DNA from 4 places in the Leifsonia sp. NPDC014704 genome. Region 2 is predicted to be linked to each of the others. Evidence: predicted binding sites of a transcription regulator. Region 2 holds the regulator's gene; each other region holds the start of a gene.
What was found. The regulator HrcA, encoded in region 2, represses chaperone genes, less so after heat shock. The targets are predictions, from matches to a motif close to TTNGCACTCGNNNNNNNCGAGTGCNAA.
Positions count from the first base shown of each region.

Region 1: groL (chaperonin GroEL) is a predicted target of HrcA. The motif match lies at 2,926-2,952, and genes of this name have one in related genera.
Region 3: groES (co-chaperone GroES) is a predicted target of HrcA. The motif match lies at 2,149-2,175, and genes of this name have one in related genera.
Region 4: ACF1AJ_RS16530 (Hsp20/alpha crystallin family protein) is a predicted target of HrcA. The motif match lies at 2,325-2,351, and genes of this name have one in related genera.

Region 1 covers NZ_JBIBYW010000001.1:59,892-64,067, reverse strand. The annotation lists gene ACF1AJ_RS00355 (sensor histidine kinase) at 1-1,104, shown strand, start outside; gene groL (chaperonin GroEL) at 1,263-2,882, opposite strand; gene ACF1AJ_RS00345 (cold-shock protein) at 3,077-3,280, opposite strand; gene ACF1AJ_RS00340 (LytR C-terminal domain-containing protein) at 3,449-3,997, opposite strand; gene ACF1AJ_RS00335 (DUF3263 domain-containing protein) at 4,019-4,176, opposite strand, start outside.
Region 2 covers NZ_JBIBYW010000001.1:892,350-896,525, forward strand. The annotation lists gene ACF1AJ_RS04410 (16S rRNA (uracil(1498)-N(3))-methyltransferase) at 1-474, opposite strand, end outside; gene dnaJ (molecular chaperone DnaJ) at 481-1,596, opposite strand; gene hrcA (heat-inducible transcriptional repressor HrcA) at 1,654-2,676, opposite strand; gene ACF1AJ_RS04425 (DUF4870 domain-containing protein) at 2,836-3,348, shown strand; gene ACF1AJ_RS04430 (DUF4870 domain-containing protein) at 3,476-3,859, shown strand; gene hemW (radical SAM family heme chaperone HemW) at 3,872-4,176, opposite strand, start outside.
Region 3 covers NZ_JBIBYW010000002.1:1,449,421-1,453,596, forward strand. The annotation lists gene tsaD (tRNA (adenosine(37)-N6)-threonylcarbamoyltransferase complex transferase subunit TsaD) at 1-150, shown strand, start outside; gene ACF1AJ_RS18560 (DUF4190 domain-containing protein) at 273-890, shown strand; gene ACF1AJ_RS18565 (SAM-dependent methyltransferase) at 923-2,110, opposite strand; gene groES (co-chaperone GroES) at 2,266-2,562, shown strand; gene rarD (EamA family transporter RarD) at 2,645-3,586, shown strand; gene guaB (IMP dehydrogenase) at 3,684-4,176, shown strand, end outside.
Region 4 covers NZ_JBIBYW010000002.1:1,037,799-1,041,974, forward strand. The annotation lists gene hutH (histidine ammonia-lyase) at 1-148, opposite strand, end outside; gene ACF1AJ_RS16515 (IclR family transcriptional regulator) at 253-1,011, shown strand; gene ACF1AJ_RS16520 (GNAT family N-acetyltransferase) at 1,033-1,536, opposite strand; gene ACF1AJ_RS16525 (Dps family protein) at 1,651-2,238, opposite strand; gene ACF1AJ_RS16530 (Hsp20/alpha crystallin family protein) at 2,420-2,851, shown strand; gene ACF1AJ_RS16535 (SRPBCC family protein) at 2,889-3,335, opposite strand; gene ACF1AJ_RS16540 (phytoene desaturase family protein) at 3,332-4,176, opposite strand, start outside.

The DNA of each region.
Region 1 (4,176 bases), 830 kb from region 2:
TTCTCGCCTCTGCGCGAAGTGGAGCAGACCGCAGCGGCCATCGCCGATGGAGACTTCAGCCAGCGCCTCGGCGGCGCGACCCCGAACACGGAGGTCGGGCGCCTCAACCGCTCCCTCAACACCATGCTGAACCGCATCGACCGCGCGTTCAGCGACCGCGCTCGCACGATCGAGCAGATGCGGCGCTTCGTCGGCGACGCCTCGCACGAACTCCGCACCCCTCTGGTCTCGGTTCGCGGCTACGCCGAGCTGTACCGGATGGGCGCACTGCAGACGCCCGAGGACGTTGCGCAGGCGATGGACCGCATCGAGAAGGAGGCGATCCGCATGGGCGTGCTCGTGGAGGACCTCCTCGAGCTCGCCCGCCTCGACGAGACCAAGCCGCTCGACCTGCACCGCGTCGACCTGGTGAAGATCGCGCAGGACGCGGCGATGGATGCGATGGCCGGATCCCCCGGACGCGTCGTCAGCGTGCTCACTCCCGAGCCGCTTCCGCCGCAGGACGACGACGCCACGGAGCCGGGCCTCGACACGGTGCCGATGACCATCCCGGAGACCGACGCGCGCCCGGCGAACGCCACCGGTCCGATCGCGTTCGCGGGATCGGCGCTCGCCCGCCTGCGCCGCGGTCGCAGCCGCCGCGGGGCGACCGAGCCGCTGCCCATCACGACGGCCGAGAAGGTGGTGCTCACGCAGCCCGCCCCGTCGGAGCCCGCGATCGTCATGGCGGAGGAGAACAAGCTCCGCCAGGTCATCACCAACCTGATGGGCAACGCGCTGCGCTACACGCCGGAGGGCAGCCCCATCGAGATCGCGGTGCAGGTCGACCACCGCACCGAGCGCGGCATCATCGAGGTCCGCGACCACGGCGAGGGCATCCCGCCGCAGATCCGCGAGAAGATCTTCCAGCGCTTCTGGCGCGCCGACACGTCGCGCGCCCGCGAAACGGGCGGAAGCGGCCTCGGCCTCGCGATCGTCTCCTCCATCGTCGCCGCCCACAACGGCACGGTCGACGTGGTCGACACCGAGGGAGGCGGAGCGACGTTCCGCGTCTCGCTGCCGCTGGCCGGCTCCCCCGCCTCCCCGAAGCCGCTCACGCCGTAGCGCTCCCCGCCCCTGTCCCATCCGGCTCGTGAGGTGCACGTAGTTGCGCGCGCCACGCCGTGCGGGACCGCAACGACGTGCACCTCACCCGAAAGCGCCCGCAATGCGAAGAGGGCGCCTCCCCGATCGGGAGACGCCCTCTGTGCGTGGTGCGGGACTTAGAAGTCCATGCCTGCGCCCGGGTCGCCGACCGGAGCCGGGTTCTTCTCGGGCTTGTCGGCGACGACGGCCTCGGTGGTGAGGAACAGGCCCGCGATCGACGCGGCGTTCTGCAGCGCCGAGCGGGTGACCTTCACCGGGTCGTTGATGCCGGAGGCCAGCATGTCGACGTACTCGCCGGTCGCGGCGTTGAGGCCGTGGCCGACCGGGAGGTTGCGGACCTTCTCGACGACGACGCCGGCCTCGAGGCCCGCGTTGATCGCGATCTGCTTCAGCGGAGCCTCGATGGCGACCTTGACGATGTTGGCGCCGGTCGCCTCGTCACCGGTGAGCTCCAGCTTCTCGAAGGCGGTCTTGCCGGCCTGGATGAGGGCGACGCCACCACCGGCGACGATGCCCTCCTCGACGGCGGCCTTCGCGTTGCGGACGGCGTCCTCGATGCGGTGCTTGCGCTCCTTGAGCTCGACCTCGGTGGCCGCGCCCGCCTTGATGACGGCGACGCCGCCGGCGAGCTTGGCGAGGCGCTCCTGCAGCTTCTCGCGGTCGTAGTCCGAGTCGGTCGACTCGATCTCGTTGCGGATCTGCTGCACGCGGCCGGCGATGGCCTCCGGGTCGCCGGAGCCCTCGACGATCGTGGTCTCGTCCTTGGTGATGACGACCTTGCGGGCCTGACCGAGCAGGTCGAGGGTGACGTTCTCGAGCTTGAGACCGACCTCCTCGGAGATGACCTGGCCACCGGTGAGGATCGCGATGTCCTGCAGCATGGCCTTGCGGCGGTCGCCGAAGCCCGGAGCCTTGACGGCGACGGACTTGAAGATGCCGCGGATCTTGTTGACGATCAGGGTCGCGAGGGCCTCGCCGTCGACGTCCTCAGCGATGATGAGGAGCTGCTTGCCGGCCTGGATCACCTTGTCGACGATCGGCAGGAGGTCCTTGATGTTGCTGATCTTCTGGTTGGCGATGAGGATGTACGGGTCCTCGAACACCGCCTCCTGGCGGTCCTGGTCCGTCACGAAGTACTGCGACAGGAAGCCCTTGTCGAAGCGCATGCCCTCGGTGAGCTCGAGCTCGGTGCCGAAGGTGTTCGACTCCTCGACGGTGACGACGCCCTCCTTGCCGACCTTGTCGATCGCCTCGGCGATGATCTCGCCGATGGTGGTGTCGCCGGCGGAGATGGACGCGGTGGCCGCGATCTCCTCCTTGGTCTCGACCTCCTTGGCGGAGGCGATGAGCTCGTCGGTGACCGCCGCGACGGCCTTCTCGATGCCGCGCTTCAGGGTGATCGGGTCAGCGCCGGCCGCGACGTTCCGCAGGCCCTCCTTGACCAGGGCCTGAGCGAGGACGGTGGCGGTGGTGGTACCGTCACCGGCGACGTCGTCGGTCTTCTTCGCGACCTCCTTGACGAGCTCCGCGCCGATCTTCTCGTACGGGTCGTCGAGCTCGATCTCCTTCGCGATGGAGACGCCGTCGTTGGTGATGGTCGGGGCGCCCCACTTCTTCTCGAGGACGACGTTACGACCGCGCGGGCCCAGGGTCACCTTGACCGTGTCGGCCAGGGTGTTCAGGCCGCGCTCGAGGCCGCGGCGCGCATCCTCGTTGAAAGCAATGATCTTTGCCATGTGTTTCTCGTCCCTCCCGGACGTGTGCGAAAGATTCCGTCTATTAGCACTCGATCAGATGGAGTGCTAAAGCGATTCTGGCACTCACCGCTGTCGAGTGCAAGATCACTCCGCGACCGGCGAACACCGGCAGCAACGGCGAAGCGCCGCCCCCGATGGGGACGGCGCTCCGCAGATTCGTTGCTTCGACGGGCTCAGGCCAGCCGCACCGACTCGGCCTGGGGGCCCTTCTGCCCCGTTCCGACCTCGAACACGACCTGCTGGCCCTCTTCGAGAACCTTGTATCCGTTCATGTCAATCGCGGAGTAATGAACGAAAACGTCCTGTCCCCCTCCATCGACGGTGATGAAGCCGTAGCCCTTCTCACCGTTGAACCACTTCACGGTCCCGTTCGCCATGCATTACTCCCATTGCTGTGTCGCTCGCGCGATCCGTCGCCGCACGTTGACCCCGATCCTAATGCTTTCAATAGGCGGCGACGCCAGAGATTTCGCGAATCGATTCCGAAATGAGGCAAAAGTTAAACACGCGCGAAACAAAGGGAACGAGCGGCCGTGGAGCCCGGATCAGCCCTGATAGTTCGCGCCGATGACGACGGTGATGTCCGCGCCCGTGTCGTCGAAGGCGTTGCTCTGCTGGATGGTCGCGCCCGGCAGCGACTGGACGACACCGAGGGCGGCGGCCTGATTGGCGGGGTTGCCGTAGTAGACGATGGTGGTCGCCAGGTCGTTGCGGTCGGCATTGGCGAGACCGGAGACCGTCCAGCCCGCCGCCTTGAGCTTGTCGCCGACGGTCTGCGCCAGACCCTCCGTCGACGTGCCGTTCAGCACGTTGACCTGCAGCGCCGGGTTGACCGTCGGAACGATCGTCGGAGTCGGGGTGGCGGTCGGCGTCTGCGAGCGGGACGCCGAGGCCGACGGCCCGTGGAACGAGATGTTCCCGTTGATGACGGAGAGACCGAAGATGCCCGCGCCGACCAGCACGATCGTTGCGAGCGCGGCCCATCCGACGGCCATCCAGACACGGCCCCGCGGGCGCGGCGCCCGGTGCGCGCCGACGCGCTTCAGGTCGTCGGGGATCTCGTCGAACCTGTCGCGGGGGTACTTCTCAGCCATCGGGGGATGCGGTCCTCGGGTTCAGTCGCCGGACGGGAGGGTCCGTGCGTGTCGGGCGGCCAGCCTCGCCTCGCGCAGCCGCAGCAGCCTCTTGACGAGCATGGGGTCGTGGCGGAGGGCGGCCGGGCGGTCGATCAGCGCACCGAGCAACTGATAGTACCGAGCCGCCGAGAGACCGA
Region 2 (4,176 bases):
CTGCTTCGTCGTCGCCAGCTCGCCGACCTCGGGCGTCCAGGCGCGGATGGACTGCTTGGCCGCCTCCCGCACGATCGTCGCCCAGCGCTCCCGGCCCTTCGCGACCTTCGCACCCTCCCAGCGCGAGACCGAGCGGGATGCGGCCCACGGCACCACCGCATCCACACCGAGCTCCGTCGCGGCCTGGATCGCGAGCTCATCCCGGTCACCCTTGGCGAGCGCCTGCACCAGCGTGATCGTCGGGGCCGCGCGCTCGACGCGCGACACTGACTCGACGTCGATCGTCAGCTCGGTGTTCGTCGAGACGAGCACCTCGCCCGACGCGACGAGCCCCCGCCCGTTGCCGATGAGCACCGACTCCCCCGGTCGCGTGCGGTTCACGGTCGCGGCGTGCTTCGCCTCGGCGCCGGTCAGCGACAGCCGGGCGCCGACCTCGACGTCCTCGAGGTCCTCACGCAGGTAGAGGGACGCCATGGCCCGCTAGAGGTTGAGGAACCGGTCGCGCAGCTTCGCGAACAGCCCCTGCTGGAACCGAGCCAGCGACGGCTCCGGACCCTTGTGGGCGGCGGCGAACTTCTTGATCAGGTCCTTCTCCTTGTGGTCGAGCTTCGTCGGAGTGACCACCTGGATGCCGACCCGGAGGTCGCCGCGGCCGGTGCCGCGGAGGTGCGTGATGCCGCGGTCCTTCACCGTGATGATGTCGGCGGACTGCGTCCCGGCCTTGAGTTCGAGCCGGATGTCGCCGTCGAGCGCCTTCACGGTCGCGGTCGTGCCGAGGATCGCATCCGTCATCGACAGCTCCAGCGTGCAGAGCAGGTCGTCGCCGTCGCGGCTGAACACGTCGTGGTGCTTGACCTTGATCTCGAGGTAGAGGTCGCCGTTGGGGCCGCCGGCGGGGCCGGCCTCGCCGCTGCCCGGCATCTGCAGGCGGAGGCCCGTGTCGACGCCCGCGGGGATGTCGACCGGGACGGTGCGACGGGCGCGCACGCGGCCCTGACCCTGGCAGGTCACACACGGCGTCGCGATGACGGTGCCGTAGCCGCGGCAGGTGCCGCAGGGGCTCGACGTCATCACGTTGCCGAGCAGCGACCGGACGGAGCGCTGGATGCTGCCGGTGCCGTGACAGATGTCGCAGGTCACCGGCTGCGTGCCCGGCTGGCAGCACGAGCCGTTGCAGGTCTCGCAGACCACGGCCGTGTCGACCTCCAGGTCGCGGTGCGTGCCGAAGATGACCTCGTCGAGGTCCACCTCGACGCGCAGCAGGGCGTCCTGTCCGCGCTCACGGCGGGAGCGCGGCCCGCGGGTCGCCCCGCCACCTCCCCCGAAGAACGTCTCGAAAATGTCGCTGAAGCCGGCGAAGTCGGCTCCGCCCGCGCCTCCGCCGAAGCCGCCGGAGCCGCCAAGGTCGTACTGCTGGCGCTGCTGCGGGTCGCTGAGCACGTCATAGGCGTGCGTGACGAGCTTGAAGCGCTCCTGCGCCTCGGCGCTCGGGTTCACGTCCGGGTGGAGCTCGCGCGCCAGCCGGCGGTACGCCTTCTTGATCTCGTCGGGGCTGGCGTCGCGCTCGACGCCGAGGACTTCGTAGTGGTCGGCCACGTGGGGCTGTTCCTTCTTCTTTCGTCGCGTGTGGTGATCGCCGGATGCGGTGGCGCCCTATTGGTCGCCGAGCAGCCGGGAGAGGTAGCGGGCGACCGCGCGGACGGCGGCCATGTTGCCCGAATAGTCCATGCGGAGCGGTCCGAGGAGGCCGACGCGGGCCACATCCGATCCCGCCGCACTGTAACCGCTGGACAGCACGGATGCTTCCGTCAGCCCGAAGCCCGCGTTCTCGCGGCCGATGCTGACGGCGACGCCGTGCTGGTCGGTGGCCATCTCGTCGAACAGCCGGAGCAGGACGACCTGCTCCTCGATCGCCTCGAGGACCGGGGTGATCGTTCCGGGGAAGTCGAGTTCGGTCCGCACCAGGTTCGCCGCCCCGGCCATGACCAGCTTCTCCTGGCGGTTGGCGGCGATCTGGTCGAGCAGAGCGCTCGCCACGGGCTCCACCAGGGCGCGTGTGCGCTCGGTGAGGGCATCCGGCAGTTCGCGCAGCCGCGTGGCGGCCTCCGCCAGCATCAGCCCCGCTGCCGCACCGTTGATCGCGCCGCGGATCTCTGCCACATCCTCATCGCTCACGTCAGCCGCCAGCTCGATCACGCGCTGCTCGACTGCGCCGGAATCGGTGATGAGCACGCTCAGCAGCCGATGCGGCGCGAGGGCGACCAGCTCGATGTGGCGGATGCGCGACCGCGCGACCGATGGATACTGCACCAGCGCGACCTGATTGGTCAGCTGGGAGAGCAGCCGGACGGTGCGCGAGAGCACATCGTCGAGGTCGACCGACTGGCCGAGGAACGTCTCGATCGCGGTGCGCTGAGCCGAGGTGAGCGGCCGCATCTCGGCCAGATGGTCGACGAACAGCCGGTAGCCCTTGTCGGTGGGGACACGCCCGGAGGACGTGTGCGGAGCCGCGATCAGCTCCTCTTCCTCCAGCAGCGCCATGTCGTTGCGGATCGTCGCGGCGGACACTCCGAAGGAGTGGCGCTCGACGATGCTCTTCGAGCCGACCGGCTCGCGCGACGCCACGTAGTCCTGGACGATGACGCGCAACACTTCGAGGCTGCGTTCCGAGACCATCTCCGCCTCCCGTCGACCGTTTAGCACTCGCTCTTCCTGAGTGCCAATCCTACCGCGTCGAAACGCGGCGAGGATGATTGCTGCCTGTGACAGGCCGCAGTACCGTATGCTCACCGGTTCGACGCACCGTTGCAGCCGATCACGAAAGGGTTCCGCCGAATGACCGACCCGAACCAGCCGACCGACCCTGCGGGTGGGGTCCCCCCGCAGCAGCCCGGCGGCGTTCCGCCCCAGCAGCCCTACTCCAACGTCCCTCCCCAGCAGCCGTACGGCCAGCCCGCCGGGCAGCAGCCGTACGCGGCCGCACCCGCCGCTCCGCTCGACGCCGCGCAGGACAAGCAGTGGGCCGCGTTCGCCCACCTCGGCGGCATCCTCTGGATCCTCCCGTCGCTGATCATCTGGCTCGTCTTCAAGGACCGCGGCCGCCTCACCAACCAGGAGGCCAAGGAGGCGCTCAACTGGCAGATCACCTGGATCCTCGCCTGGGTCGCCTCGCAGATCATCGGTGTGATCATCGGCAGCTTCACCTACGGGATCGGTTACCTGCTGTTCGGTCTGCTCATCCCGTGGGCGCTGTACATCGTCAACCTGGTGTTCTCGATCCTCGGCTTCGTCCGCGTGAACAGCGGAGGCACCTACCGCTACCCGGTGAACTTCCGCTTCATCAAGTAGCTCCCGCCAGGCAGCACTCGGCCCCCAGCCGGGCGTCGGCGCGTTCAGGCTCTTTTCAGCCTGCGCCCCCGCGCCCTAGGCTGGGGGCCGAACACGTCCATCCCCAGCTCTTGAGGAGAACCGCGCCATGTCCGCGACACCCCCGCCGCCGCCACCACAGCAGCCTTACGGAGGCGGCGCGCAGCAGCTCAGCCCCGCCGACGAGAAGCTCTGGGCGACGCTCGTCCAGATCGGCGGCATCCTGTTCAACTGGATCCCCGCGCTCATCGGCTACCTGGTGCTGAAGGACCGCGGGCCGTTCGTCCGCGCCCACACCGCCACGGCGCTGAACTTCCAGATCACCATCTTCATCGCGTACGTCGTCGGCGGCCTGCTCTCGATCGTCTTCATCGGGATCTTCGTGATCCTCGCCGCCTGGGTGCTCAACATCGTGTTCAGCATCATCGCGGCCGTGAAGGCCAACCAGGGCGAGTACTACACGTACCCGATCGCCATCCGGTTCGTCAGCTAGACGCGACGCACCTCAGGCGGCCTCGTCCGCCAGCAGCCGCCGCACCACCGCGTCGGCCAGGAGCCGCCCCCGCAGGGTCAGAACGATCGATCCGCGGAGGGCGGCTCGTCCGTCTACCAGGCCATCGGCGATCAGACCGGGCACCTCGTGCCGTCCTGCCTCGCCCAGTTCTGCCGTGCCCAGCCCGTCGCGGATGCGCGAGAGCAGCAGCACCCGCTCCACCCGCCGGGTCTCGGCGTCGAGCGTCTCCCGGCCTGCGGCGGGCGACTCCCCCGCCAGCACGCGCTGTGCGTAGGCCGCGGGGTGCTTGACGTTCC
Region 3 (4,176 bases), on a different contig from region 2:
CGCATCCCGGCTCTTTCGCTGTGCACGGACAACGGCGCGATGATCGCGGCGCTGGGGGCGCAGCTGATCATGGCGGGTCACGGCCCGAGCGAGCTCACCTTCTCGGCGGACTCCACGCTCCCGGTGACGGAGATTCAGGTCACCGCCTGAGTGGTGCGTTGACACTCTCCCGGACCCCCTGCCACGATGGGTGTGATACAGCGTTCTCTCAGGAAATCCGTTTCCGCTGAGGCGCCGACCACCAGCTTCCCGCACCGAAGGAGATGGGTCTCATGACCGACCCGAACGCCCCCGTCGAACCGACGGACCCGAACTCGCAGAACGGATCGGTCCCGCCGCCGCCGCCCGCCCCGCCCGTGTCCGACACGGGGGCCGTGCCGCCGCCCGCGCCGGGCTACGGTCAGCAGCCGCCGGCACCCGACTACGGGCAGCAGCCGCCGGCTCCGGGATACGGCCAGCAGCCGCCCGCGCCGGGGTACGGTCAGCACCCGCCGGCCCCGGGTTACGGTCAGCAGTACCAGCAGCCCTACGGCCAGCAGCCGGGCCAGCCCGGTCAGCAGCCGTACGGCCAGCCGGCATACGGCCAGCCTGCTCCGGGCTACACCCAGCCGTACGGGCAGCCCGCGGCCAAGTCGCCGATCCTGAGCATCCTGTCGCTCGTCGGCGGCATCCTCGGCATCGTGCTCAACATCGCCTGGGGCATCGGCTTCCTGTTCGGCATCGCGGCGGTCGTGCTCGGCTTCATCGGCCGCAACAAGGAGCCGCAGGCCAAGGGCTTCTGGCTCACCGGCATCATCCTCGGCTTCGTGAGCATCGCGATCGCGATCATCTACTGGATCTTCCTCGCGATCATCTTCGCGAGCATCGCGAACTACCAGGGCACGTACTGATCAGAGCCCTGTGAAGCGGTTCGCCGACGGCCTCACAGCCGTTCGGCGAGCAGCGCCGTGTGCCGCCCGGCGACCCTGGTGAGGATCAGGGTCGCCGGGCGGTCGCCGTTGAGGCCCAGCCTGCGACGCAGTGCGGCGGGGTCCACATCCACTCCCCGCTTCTTGATCTCGAGGGTGCCGATGCCACGCTGACGGAGAGCTTTCTTGAGGTCCTTCTCGGCGTAGGGGAGCGTCTCGAGCACGCGGAAACCGGCGGCGAACGGCGTCCCCGCAGGCTGGTCGGCGGTGATGTAGGCGATCTGCTCCGAGAGCATCCTGCCTCCCAGCCTGCGTGCGAGGTCACCGATGAGACGCGCCCGGATGACCGCGCCATCCGGCTCGTACAGGTATTCTCCGAGCGGGCCGGTCTCCTCGTCGGGGCTGTCCGCGTCGGCCGTCAGCTCATCGGCCTGCTCGCCACGGAGCACCAGTGCTGCCCGGTGGATGCCCGGGCGGGCGAGCGCGCCGAACCAGAGCCCCAGCTCGACGACCTGCCCGTCGGCGGAGACCCACTGCGCCTCCGCAGTCGAGGGGATGAGGTCGCGGTCGAATCCCGGACCGAGCTTCAGGCCAACGGATCGGCCGGTGGCGAGCTCGTACGCGAAGCCGAGCGACGGCGTGTAGTCGTCGGGGTCGGCGAGGCGTTCCGTCTGGGTGTGCCCGGCGGTCCGCCGCGCCGGGTCGAGGAAGACGCCGTCGATCTCGCGCAGGTCGACGTCTTCGGCGCGCTGCTGCTCGACCCGAGCGCTGGGGAACGGTGCCAGGTTGAAGGAGGCGATGGCCGCGGTCACCTCGTCGGCCTCGATCGCCAGGACGTCGAGTTCGAGGGCGGCGAGGGCGAGCGCGTCGCCGCCGATGCCGCAGCCGAGGTCGGCGACGCGCCGGATGCCCGCAGCGCGGAAGCGGCCGGCGTGGCGCGCGGCGACGGGCAGGCGGGTGGCCTGCTCCAGTCCCGCCTCGGTGAAGAGCATCTGCGACGCGAAGTCGCCGAACTTCGCCACAGCCTTCCGGCGCAGCTTCGACTGCGTGAGGACGGCCGCGACCAGCGCGGGGGAGTGACCCTGCTTGCGGAGGTCGCTCACGATGGCGAGCACGTCCCGCTCGCTGTTGTACGGCGGCAGGGAGTCGAGCAGCCGCAGGCCCTCCGGGCTCAACAGGGCGACCAGCTCGGAGCGTTCCATGCGCTCCACGCTACCCTGGACCTACCGCCCCGCCCGGCCTGGCACTCACGTTGCGTGACTGCTAACCCACCCCCTAGACTCGTGTTAGCACTCTCAGTGCGAGTTTGCTAATCAGTCTTAGTAGAGACACTGTTCTTCATAGGAAAGGGGTCAACGTGTCGGTCTCCATCAAGCCGCTCGAGGATCGCATCGTCATCAAGCAGGTCGAGGCTGAGCAGACCACTGCTTCCGGTCTGGTCATCCCCGACACCGCCAAGGAGAAGCCGCAGGAGGGCGAGGTCGTCGCGGTCGGCCCGGGTCGCATCGACGACAACGGCAACCGCATCCCGCTCGACGTCGCTGTCGGCGACAAGGTCATCTACTCGAAGTACGGCGGCACCGAGGTCAAGTTCGGCGGCGAGGACTACCTCGTCCTGTCGGCCCGCGACGTGCTCGCCGTCGTCGTCCGCTGACGCACCCCCTCTTCTCGACGGCCCGGATGCTCTGAGCATCCGGGCCGTCGTGGTGTCTGCGGTCGGAGGTAGAGTCGGACGAGTGGCATCCTCCGACGAACTCAGCTCCCACCGCACATCCGGACTCGTCTACGCGGTTTCCGCGTACGTCCTGTGGGGCATCCTCCCGATCTACTTCCTGGCGCTCGCGCCCGCTTCCGCCTGGGAGATCGTCGGCTGGCGCGTGATCTTCTCGCTCGGGTTCTGCGCGATCGCCCTCACCGTGACGCGCTCGTGGCGCACGTTCGCCGCGCTGCTCACCGACAAGCGCGTCCTCTTCACGATGGGTCTCGCGGGCGCCCTTATCTACGTCAACTGGCAGACCTACGTGCTGGCGACGGTGAACGGGCACGTCGTGGAGGCGGCGCTCGGCTACTTCATCAACCCGATCGTCACGGTGTTCCTCGGCGTGGTCGTCCAGCGCGAGAAGCTGCGCATCGCCCAGTGGGTCGCCGTCGGCGTGAGCGTGGTCGCCGTGATCGTCCTCGCGGTCGGTTACGGCTCCATGCCGTGGATCGCCCTCATCCTCGCGTTCTCGTTCGGCCTGTACGGGCTCATCAAGAAGCGCGTCGGCAACCGAGTGGATGCGCTCTCCGGCCTCACTCTCGAGACGATGTGGCTGACACCGGTGGCCGTCATCCAGCTCATCGTCGTGGGTGTCACCGCCGGGCTCACGATCGGTACCGCGGGCGTGTGGCACACCGTCCTGCTCGTCGGAGCCGGCGTCATCACGGCCGTGCCGCTGCTGTTCTTCGCCGCGGCATCGCGACGCCTCCCGCTCGTGTACATGGGCTTCATCCAGTACTTCGCCCCGTTCATCCAGTTCATCGTCGGTGTCGCCGTGCTGCACGAGGCGATGCCTCCGGAGCGCTGGGTCGGCTTCGCGATCGTCTGGCTCGCGCTGCTCATCCTGAGCATCGACATGATCGTCGCCGCACGGCAGGGGAAGCGGGCGGCGGAGCTCGACCTGGCCTCGGTGGACTGACCGCGAACAGGCCGGAATATCCGTCCAGATTCTGCCGTTACCATTGAGCATCCACAGTCGCGCGTCCTCACACGGGATGCATCTTTGAAGGGGTGAGATGGATCAGGCGGATCCGTTCGGTTTCATCGGTTTGACCTACGACGACGTCATGCTCCTCCCCGGGCATACCGACGTCATCCCCAGTGAGGCGGACACTTCCACCCGTCTGACCAAGCGCATCTCGATGGCGACTCCGCTGCTGTCGAGCGCGATGGACACCGTCACCGAGTCGCGCATGGCCGTCGCCATGGCGCGCCAGGGCGGCATCGGCATCATCCACCGCAACCTCTCGATCGAGGACCAGGCGGCGCACGTCGACAAGGTCAAGCGCTCCGAGTCGGGCATGATCACCAACCCGGTGACCACGACTCCGGACGCGACCGTCGAAGAGGTCGACGCTCTGTGCGGCCAGTTCCGCGTCAGCGGTCTCCCCGTCGTCGAGCCGGACGGCACCCTCGTCGGCATCATCACCAACCGCGACATGCGCTTCGTGTCGCCGTTCGAGCGGTCGACCACCAAGGTCCGCGACGTCATGACGCGTCAGCCGCTCA
Region 4 (4,176 bases), on a different contig from region 2:
GGGCATCCACGATCGCGCGGGAGGCGGCGACGCCGGCGAGGGCGTCGGGGTCGAGTTCGACGCGGGCGTCGTGGCGGGCGACGGCGACCACGTCGTCGATGGTGAGCGGTCCGGCGCCGACGGTGACGGCGGTCTGGGTCTGGAGCATGGTCCGATCCTCGCGCCGCGCGGGCGTGAGCGCTCCAGCTGTAGGCTGCTCGGTGTCCGGGATCCCAGACACGGGCGCGGCTACCGGCGAGGGAGGTGGATGCGGTGAGCAAGGTCCCCGCGGCGGAGAACACCCTGCGCGTCCTCGCCTACCTCGGAGCCCAGCGCGGCCCGGCCCCGGCAGCCGCCATCGCGTCCGCGCTCGGGCTGCCGCGCTCGACCGTCTACCACCTGCTCGCCGTGCTGACCGAGCACGGTTTCGTGCTGCACTTCCCCGAGGCGCGCCGCTACGGCCTGGGCGTCGCCGCCTACGAGCTGTCGAGTGCGTTCTCCCGTCAGCAGCCGCTGAGCCGGCTCGGCCGGCCGATCGTGGCGGCGCTGGTCGATGCGATCGGCGAGTCCGGGCACGTCGCCGTGCTCCACGGTCGCGACGTCGTCTACATCGTCGAGGAGCGCGCGCCCCGGCGGCCGCGGCTGGTCACGGACGTGGGGGTGCGACTTCCGGCCCACCTGACGGCGAGCGGACGCGCACTTCTCGCGACCCTGCCACGTGAGCAGCTGCGTGCGCTGTACCCGGATTCCGGCGCGTTCGAGGATCGCACGGGCTCCGGTCCGCACTCCTACGCCGAGCTGCGCCGAGTAGTGACCGAGTCCCGCGAACGCGGCTACGCGACCGAGGACGGCGACGTCACACCGGGCTTCGCCTCGGTCGCGGTGTCTGTGCGCGACCATGCCGGCTGGCCGGCCGCGGGCATCGCGGTCACGTTCCCGCGCGACAACGTCCCGGCGGAAGGATGGGATGCGCTCGCCGCCCGGGTGCGTGAAGCGGCGGCCGAACTGTCGCGGCGCATCCGCGGCAGTTGACGGCGGCCGGCGCGACGGAGGTCAGCGCGTCGGTACAGCGAGCGACTTGGCGTAGCAGACCGACCACGGGTCGCCGGCGTACGCGCCGAAGTTCGGGATGCGCTCGTAACCCGAGCGCTCGTACAGCGCGATCGCCGCGTGCTGCAGCGGACCCGTCTCGAGCCGCAGCTCTGCGATGCCTGCTTCTTCGGCGGCGGACTCGATCGCGCCGAGCAGACGGCGGGCGAGGCCCTGACCGCGAGCGTCTTCGTGCACGAACATCCGCTTCAGCTCGGCGCGGGCGAGGGCGTCGCTCCTGGATCCGTCCGCACCCTCGGCGCCGTCGACCACCAACGCGGCGATGCCCAGCGCACGCCCGTCCACGCGTGCGACGAACACGGTGACGCCGGGACGCTCGAGCTCGGACACATCCAGCAGGTAGCAGCTCTCGGCCGGGTACAGCGCGAACGCGAACTCGTCGCTCAGGCGCAGCAGTTCCTCGACCTCCGGCTGTCGGGCCGGTTCGGGGCGGATCTCGATCGGCATGCGTCGATGCTAGCCGCGGCGTGTGACGCCGGTGTTTCCGAGACCTCGTCGAGACGCACACGGAAGCGGGCCGACGGCTTCCCGCCGCCGGCCCGCCCACGCGAGAACCCGGTGTCAGGCCCGGCTGGGCGTCCGGTTCTCGGCGCTGACCATCCAGGCGTACTGTTCGAGCCGCTCGATGATGGCGTGCAGCAGGTCCGCAGAGGTCGGGTCCTCCTCATCCACGTCGTCGTGGACGTCGCGCATCGTGCGGACGACGGCCTCGAGGCGCTCGGTGATCAGATCGACGGTCTCGGTGGTGTCGACCTCGCCGTTGGGGAACTCGGGAAGGCTGGTCTGCTCGGCGACGGTCGCGCTGCGGCCGTCGGGGGTCGCGTGGAGGGCGCGGAGGCGCTCCGCGACGTCGTCGCTGAACTCGCGGGCGGCTTCGACGATCTCGTCGAGCTGGAGGTGGAGGTCACGGAAGTTGCGTCCGACGACGTTCCAGTGCGCCTGCTTGCCCTGCAGGTGCAGCTCGATCAGGTCGACGTGCACGCGCTGGAGGTTCTGCGCCAGCTCGGTGGAGGCGACGAAGCCGTGCTCGGCATGCTCGCGGCGGGTCGGGGCGACGCCGACGGCGGCCGTACGACGCACGGAGGCGGTCTTCGGCGCGGTCTTCTTCGCGGTGCTCTTGGTGCTCGTCTTGGTCTGGCTTGCGGCCACGATGGGTCCCTTCCGTTCGATGGACGACCCTGACGGTAGGCCGATGCCGACGGTTGGGGAAGCGGGTTGACATCTCCGGGAACCCCTTGGCACTCTCTGGGCGAGAGTGCTAAAATCTGTGGTCGAAAAGAGAGTGCAAAGGGCCTCTCATCAGGTGATCCAGAAGAAAGGGGTACATCCAATGGCCATGTCGTTCGATCCTTTCTCCCAGCTGGACCGGATCGCGCAGAGCATCTTCGACACCAGCCGCCAGCCGCGCATTATGCCGGTGGACCTGTTCCGTGAGGGTGAGCGCTACATCCTGAACGCCGACCTCCCCGGCGCCGATCCCGCGTCGGTCGACGTCGACGTCGACGGGCACCTGCTCACCATCCGGGCGGTCCGCAGCGCGGCCGACCGCGACGGCGCCCGCTGGCTCGCCCAGGAGCGTCCGTACGGCGCCTACATGCGTCAGTTCACGATCGGCGACGACGTCGATCCCGACGGCATCACCGCGTCGTACGACAACGGTGTGCTCAGCGTGATCATCCCGGTCGCCGAGAGGGCGAAGCCGCGAAAGATCGCCGTGGAGTCGTCGGGCTCCAGCGAGACGAAGGCGGTGTCGGCCGGCTGATCGGGCCGGCCTCAGCGCACCAGCGGAGGGCGCGTCGTCACTGGGCGGCGCGCCCTCGCGCAACCCACTCCAGGCGCCGGAGCGTCTCCGCGTTGCGCACGTGGAGCATGCTGTCGGCGAGCACGTCCGGGATGAGGGTGACCGGTCCGGTGTACGGGAACTCCTCCATCCGGACCACGCATCCCCCCGCACGAGCCTTCACGTCGATGATCACCCGCTCGGAGCCGAACGGGCGTGTCTTCGCCTCGAGGACCATCCGGCGTGGCGGATCCCACTCGTCGATGCGCGTCTCGTCGTTGAGGACGAGCGGCCACACGCCGATGGAGTGGTGGAGGCGTGACCCGACGGCCGGATAGCGGCTGTCGGCGGCGCGCAGTCGCGAGGCGCCCACGACCCAGGTCGGGTACACCCAGGGGTCGGCGAGGACGGCGAAGACCTGCTCGGGCGTGCAGGCCATACGGCGGACGTTGACAGACATGTTCACTGCTCCGGAAGCTCGTGGGGGTGGACGGGGTCGGGCAGCGCGGCGACGGGCCGCGCGATCGTCTGGCCGGGTCCCGGCGCCAGGTCCGGCATCCGGGTGAAGCCGAACTCATGGCGCAGGGCGCTGCGCGCGGCGTAATAGCCGCCGAGTCCGTGCACACCGGGGCCGGGCGCTGCGGACGACGAGGCGAGGTACAGCCCTCGGCCCGGCATCCGCCACGGGTCCGTCGAAAGCACGGGACGGGCCACCAGCTGACCGAAGTCCGGCGCGCCGGCCGAGATGTCGCCGCCGATGTAGTTCGGGTCGTGCTGCTCCATCTGCACCGCGTTCTTGGTCGCCGTCCCGATGATCAGGTCGCGGAAGCCGGGGGCGAACTCCTCGATGCGCCGGATGATCGCCTCCGTCTGGTCCTCCGTCGAACCGCGCGGGACGTGGGTGTACGTCCACAGGACGTGCTTGCCGGCAGGTGCCCGCGTCCCGTCGAACAGCGACGGCTGGGAGACCAGGACGTACGGTGCGTCGCTGTGCCCTCCGGCGGCGACGGCGTTCTCGGCGCGGGCGACCTCCCCGCGCGATCCTCCGAGGTGCACGGTGGCGGTCTCGTACAGGTCCGGATTCGTCCACGGCACCGGGCCGGAGAGCGCGAAGTCGGCTTTGAACACGCCATTGCCGTCGCGGAACCGGGAGATGCGCCGCAGATAGCTGCTGGGCAGCCGGTCGCCGGCCAGCTGCGCGGCGTGCTTCACATGCGTGTCGAAGACGACGACGCGCGCGTCGGGCAGCTCGGCGAGAGACTCGACGGGGGTGTCGGTGACGACCTCGCCGCCGTGGGCGACGATGT